2 regions of the Isoptericola sp. NPDC060185 genome follow, and region 2 is predicted to be linked to the other one. Evidence: riboswitches for the same ligand, from Rfam matches in the RefSeq annotation. Region 2 holds a riboswitch; the other holds the start of a gene.

Region 1 (2,930 bases), on a different contig from region 2:
GACGTCGTCGTGCACCGGTCGCTCGCCGTGTGGTGCGTCGGCCTGGACCTCACCGTCGCCGCGCTCTGCGTGACGTTCGCGGTCGCGTGACGACCCGGACCACACCCTGAGACGCCCGCGTGCGAGCACACCCGCACCCGCCTACGTTCGATTCCCGAGGTCGTTCGTCCGACGGAAGGAGCCCCGATGGGACTGGGAGACAAGGCCAAGCACCTCGCCGAGGAGGCCGAGGGCAAGGTCAAGGAAGCAGCGGGCAAGCTCACCGACGACGAGAAGAAAGAGGCCGAGGGCAAGGCCCAGCAGGCCAGTGCGAACCTCAAGCAGGCGGGGGACGACGCGAAGGACGCGTTCAAGGGCTGACCGACTGCGGGCGACGGGGTGCCACCTGCACGGTGGCACCCCGTCGTCGTCCCCGGGCCCCGGCCTGGCGCCGGGGGGACCCGTCAGAGCTCGTCGGGCAGGCAGCCGAACGCCTCGTCCGCGCCGAGCGCGGCGGTGGCGAGCAGCCCCTCGAGACCGGAGCCGTCGGGCACGGGCCGCGGGTCGTCGACCACGACCCACAGACCGTCCACCACGTCGTACTGCGCCTGCGGGCCCTCGGTGACGAGCGCGCCGACGGCGGCGACGAGCCGCTCGACCTCCTCGCCCGCGGTGCCCAGGCCCACCGACGCGCGCACGGCGCCGGCGTCGAACCCGAGCCGCCCGAGCAGCGGGTGCGCGCAGAACCGTCCGTCGCGCACGCCGATGCCGTGCTCGGCCGACAGGTACGCGGCGACCAGGCCCGGGTCGTAGCCCGTGACGGTGAACGTCACCACGCCCACCGGGTCGACGGCGTCGTCCCACACGTGCACGACCTCGACGCGGTCGACGGCGCCCAGCCCCTCCACGAGCCGACGGCGCAGGGCGTCCTCGTGCTCGACGGCCGCCACCGCGTCCAGCGCGGCGAGCTCCTCGCACGCGGCCGCGAGCGCCACGGCGCCGACGACGTTGGGCGAGCCGGCCTCGTGCCGGGCGGGGCCCTCGTGCCAGTCGGTGCTCGTGGTGCGCACGCGCCGCACGGCGCCGCCGCCCGCGAGGTAGGGCGTGCCGGCGTCGAGCCAGTCGCGCCGCCCGACCAGGGCGCCCGCGCCGAACGGGGCGTACGTCTTGTGCCCGGAGAAGGCGACGTAGTCGACGCCGGTGTCCGCGAGGGAGAAGCGGCGGTGCGGCACCAGCTGCGCGCCGTCGAGCACGACCCGCGCACCCGCCCCGTGGGCCGCGGCGACGACGTCGGCCACCGGCAGCGCCTCGCCCGTGACGTTGGACGCGCCGGTGAGGGCGAGGAGCGCGTACGGGCGGCCGGTGGCCACCCCGGCGGACAGCTCCTCCTCGATCTCCGCGAGCGTGGCGGCCACGGACGGCCCGCCCGTCACGACGGTGGCGTCCGTGACGCGCTGCCAGGGCAGCAGGTTGGCGTGGTGCTCGATGTCGAGCACGAGGACGCGGCCGGGCTCGCCCGTCACCGGGTCGGCGGGCACGCAGCCCGCGAGCAGGTTGAGCGAGTCCGTGGTGTTGCGGGTGACGATCGTGAGGTCGTCGTCGCGGGCGCCGACGAACGCGCCGATCGTGCGACGGGCGGTCTCGTAGAGCGCCGTGGAGACCTGCGACAGGTAGCCGGCGCCGCGGTGCACGCTGGCGTACAGCGGCAGGACGCGGTTCACGCGGTCGGCGACGGCCTGCAGGGCCGGGGCCGACGCCGCGACGTCGAGGTTGGCGTACGGCACCCGGCGGCCGTCCACGAGCGGGACGAGCGTGTCCGCGCCCACGACGGGCAGGACGGGCGCGACGTCGTGCACGGGCGGGGCGATGGGCGCCGGGGCGGGCGCGGTGGCGAGAGTGGTCATGCGTGGTCCTCCTCGGTGGTGCCGGGGAGGTGACTCCCCGCGCTTGCCCGCGCGCCGGACGACGCGGGGCCAGGTCGTCACCCGGGGCACCCCGCCGCGAGAGGAGGGTTGCCGGCCAGCGAGCCGGGGCTTCGCGCTGGCACTCATGACCTGCCGCCCATGGTGCGTGCGCTCCAGGACACGGTCAAGCGGAGGGGCCGCCCTTCTCACGATGCGGTCGCGTGAGAAGGTGGCCGCATGCCCGACCGCACCGTTCCCGCCTCCGGCGCGCCCGCGGACGGCCCGCTCGACCGGCTCGGTCGTGCCGTCGACGCCGGAGACGCCTACGCGGCCCGTAACGCAGCCCGTGACGCAGCCCGGTCGACGACGGGCGACGCCGCGGCCGACGCGCTCGACCTGCTCGGCCACCGCGCCGCCGCCGGCTCCGCGCTCGCCACGGAGCTGCTGGTGGAGCAGCTGGACGAGTCGGGCGTCGTGCAGCGGTTCGTGCGCAGCTCGCTGCTCGACGAGACGGCCGTCGACGACGTCAGCCAGGACGTGCTCATCTCCGTGGCCACGTCCATCCGGTCGTTCGCGGGCGGGTCGCGCGTCACGACGTGGGTGCACGGCATCGTCCGCCACCGGGTGGTGGACCACCTGCGCCGCCAACGGGCCACGACGACCCTGCCGGACGACGACGTCGGCCCCTCCGAGCGGATGAGCTCGCTGCTGGCCACCCGCGCCACGGTGCGCGACGCGCTCGCCGCCCTGCCCGAGCTCTACCGCGAGCCCGTCACGCTGCGGGACATCGAGGGCCTGCCGTACGCCGACGTGGCCGAGCGGCTCGGGCGCAGCGTCCCCGCCGTGAAGTCGCAGATCTCCCGGGGCCGCGCCCTCGTGGCGGCGGCGCTCGGGGGCGTGCCCTGATGGCCGGGCCGACCGGCGACCGGCACCTCGGCCGCTACCGCGTGGGCGAGGTGATCGGCGCGGGGTCGTTCGCCACCGTGCACCGCGCCGTCGACGAGCGGCTCGACGACGTCGTCGTGGTCAAGGTGCTCGCGGAGAACC
Region 2 (3,217 bases):
CCGGCCGGGTGGTGACGCCGGCCTCCTTGGCCTCGGCGTACTCGCGCACGATGCGGTGGTCGGCGAACGAGACCGGCGTCGTCTCGCTGATCTCGGGGACCAGGTAGTGGTAGTTGGTGTCGAACCACTTGGTCATCTCGAGCGGGGCGTCCTCGCCGCGCCCGCGGGCCACGGTGAAGTAGCCGTCGAGCTCGAGGGAGCCGTCCTCGTCGTCGAGCAGGTCGCGGAACCGCTCCGGGACGGCGCCCAGCAGCGCGACGACGTCGAGCACCTGGTCGTAGAAGGAGAACGCGCCGGGGACGGAGCCGTCGTCGGCGTTCAGGCCGAGGCCGACGAGGCGGCGCGCCGTCTCGCGGCGCAGCGCGCCGGCTGCGACCTCCAGGTCGACGGCGTCGGTGCGCCCGGCCCAGAACGACTCGACGGCCTTCTTGAGCTCGCGACGGCGCCCGATGCGTGGGTAGCCGAGGATCGTGCCGCCGGGAAACGCCGCGGCGGGGGTGGGGCTGGTCGATGTGGTGGACATGAGCACTCCTGAGGTCGGGCTCCGCGTGTCAGACGGCGGGAGCCTGGGTCGGGATGCTCGGTACCCACGGCCTTCTGGCCAGGTCCGCGCCGTCCGACGGGTCGTCGGAGGGCGCCGGTCCGCCGAGGTGCACACCCTCGAGCAGGTCCAGAGCGGGACGGTACTTGTTGAACGTGTACACGTGGATGCCGGGGGCGCCGGCGTCGAGCACGCGCTGGGCGAGCTCGACGGCGCGCGCCGTCCCGTAGGCGTGCTGCGCCTCCGGGTCCGGCAGGGCGTCGAGCGCGTCCAGCAGGTGCCGGGGCGCGACGACGCCGGTGAGCTCCTCGACGCGACGGAGCCGGCGCGGCTCGGTCGTGGGCAGCTGCCCGGCGAGGATCGGGATCGTCACCCCGGCCGCGCGGGCCTCGGCGACGAAGTCGGTGTAGGAGTCGGCCTCGTAGAACAGCTGCGTGATGGCGAAGCTCGCTCCCGCGTCCTGCTTCTCCTTGAGGCGCCGGACCTCCTGGGCCCGGGTGGTGCCCGCCTGGACGTTGCCGTCGACGAACGTCGCGACGGCGATCGTCAGCGGGCGGGCGGCGCCGCGCAGCGCCGCTCCCGGGTCGCTGGCGCAGCGGCGGGCCTCGACCTCGCGCAGCAGCTGCACGAGCTCGATCGAGGACGCGACGCCGTCGGCGGGCGGCGCCCAGTCCGGCTGGTCCTTCGGCGGGTCGCCCCGCAGGGCGAGGAAGGCGCGGGTGCCGGCGTCGAGGAAGTCGTCGATGACGGCCGAGACGTCCTCGCGGTGGGCGCCCACGCAGGTCAGGTGGGCCACGGGCAGGACGGGCGTGCCTTCGAGCAGCGTCGCGACGACCTGCCGTGCGGTCGCCCGGTCACCGCCGCCCGCGCCGTACGTCACGGACACGAAGTCGGGGCGCGCGGCCACGAGCCGGCGCGCCGTCTCCCAGAACTTGGGGGCGGCGTCCGGCCGGCGCGGCGGCATGAGCTCGAACGAGATCGTCGGGCGTGCCGGCAGCGCCGGGGTGGGCGAAAGGGATGCCTCTGCGACCATGCGTCACTCCATCGATCCTGGCGTGAGCACCTTCGTCCTCGGGAGGCTTCCGTCGGAGAACGGGTTGCTGCGGCGTCGTCGAGCCAGGACTCTCGGCCGCTCTGGATGGCTGGACCTCGATCGTACGCACCATCCGCGATGCGGGCGAAGGCGCGACCGACTGATGAGACGACGGCGGGGTGACGCCCCTGATCAGGGCACCAGCACGACCTTGCCGCCCGCGTGCCCGGACTCGACGAGCTCGTGCGCGCGGGCCGCGTCGGCCAGCGGCAGCACGGCGCCGACGGTGGTGGTGAGGTCGCCGCGGGCGAGGGCGGCGACGACGTCGGCGAGCTCGCCCGCGTCCCGCTCGGATCTGTAGCTGGCCGTCACACCGAGGTCGGCCGCGGTGTCGTCGGCGATCGTGACGATCCGGTCGGTGCCGCCGCGCAGGGCGATCGAGTCGGGCAGGACGCCCGCGCCCGTCGTGTCGAGGACGGCGTCCACGCCGTCAGGCGCGAGCGACCGGACGCGCTCGACCAGGCCCGCGCCGTACGTGGTCGGCGTCGCGCCGAGCGCGGCGACGCGGTCCTGATTCCGCGCGGACGCCGTCCCGATCACGCGGGCGCCGCGGCGCACCGCGAGCTGGGTGGCCAGCGCGCCCACCGCGCCCGACGCCCCGTGCACCAGCAGCGTCTCGCCCGCCCGCGCGCCGAGCAGGCGCAGCACGCGCGTCGCGGTTTCCGCCGCCACGGGGAGCGTGACGGCGTCGGTCGCGGCGAGGCCATCGGGGACGCGCGCGAAGACTCTTGTGAGGGCGAGCTCCGCGTAGCCGCCGCCGACGGCGAAGCCCACCACCCGGTCGCCCGGCGCGACGCCGGTCGCGCCGTCGCCGAGCGTGTCCACCACCCCCGCGACCTCGAGGCCGAGCACGACCGGTGCGGTCGGCTCCGGCGAGCCCGTCGTCCCGGCGCGGGACTTCACGTCCCAGCCGTTGACCGCCGCCGCCTCCACGCGGACGCGCACCTGCCCCGGCCCGGGCTGCGGCGCCGGCACCTCCGCCGGGTGCAGCACCTGCGGGCCGCCGAACCTCTCGAACACCATCGCGCGCACGTCGTCCTCCTCCGGTGGGTCGATCGTCCCCCGCGCGGGCTCGGGTGGCCAGCGTCGCGGCGCGCGTCCCTGGTCTCGCCGTCCGTCGGGGGTGCCAGGGGTCGACGAGGGTCGACGCGTCCGGGCCGTCGGATCCCTCGGTCCACTCGAACAGGACCTCGAGGTCAGGTGAGGCGGCGGCCGGCGTCCGCGTCGGCATACGGGCTGAGCGTCCGGGCCGCGGAGGAGTCGAGGAAGGAGATACCGACGTCGGTCAGCCCTCGGACCCAGGGCGGGGGCGCATCGAGGAAGCGGTGCCCCCGGCCGCTCCAGACCATCAGCCAGGGCAGGACGGCCGAGACGTACAGGGCGTCGCCGTCCGAGGACTCGTAAACGCAGGAGGAGTGGATGCTGGAGTCGGTGACGGGTCGGAACCGCGCCGCCGAGGGCAGCGACGCGGCGACGACGGCGTCCCAGGTCCCGGCGTGCGCGGCCTCGCGGGCGGGGCCGAGCGACCAGGCGGGTGTGCGGTGGCTCCCGATGACGACGGCGAGGCAGCGGTTGAGGACGTC

What was found. Region 2 has a riboswitch for S-adenosylmethionine ahead of ACFWDO_RS09825 (methylenetetrahydrofolate reductase). Riboswitches for the same ligand answer to the same signal wherever they lie in the genome.
Region 1: another riboswitch for S-adenosylmethionine. It lies ahead of ACFWDO_RS20745 (aminotransferase class V-fold PLP-dependent enzyme); the one in region 2 lies ahead of ACFWDO_RS09825 (methylenetetrahydrofolate reductase).

The regions. Positions count from the first base shown of each region.
Region 1 is NZ_JBHWYY010000122.1:3,139-6,068, reverse strand. Features, by position in the region: gene ACFWDO_RS20755 (hypothetical protein) at 1-90, shown strand, start outside; gene ACFWDO_RS20750 (CsbD family protein) at 187-360, shown strand; gene ACFWDO_RS20745 (aminotransferase class V-fold PLP-dependent enzyme) at 444-1,883, opposite strand; SAM riboswitch class IV at 1,918-2,034, opposite strand; gene ACFWDO_RS20740 (RNA polymerase sigma factor) at 2,121-2,789, shown strand; gene ACFWDO_RS20735 (protein kinase) at 2,789-2,930, shown strand, end outside.
Region 2 is NZ_JBHWYY010000022.1:3,466-6,682, reverse strand. Features, by position in the region: gene metE (5-methyltetrahydropteroyltriglutamate--homocysteine S-methyltransferase) at 1-523, opposite strand, end outside; gene ACFWDO_RS09825 (methylenetetrahydrofolate reductase) at 552-1,574, opposite strand; SAM riboswitch class I at 1,580-1,686, opposite strand; gene ACFWDO_RS09820 (NADP-dependent oxidoreductase) at 1,767-2,657, opposite strand; gene ACFWDO_RS09815 (hypothetical protein) at 3,216-3,217, opposite strand, start outside.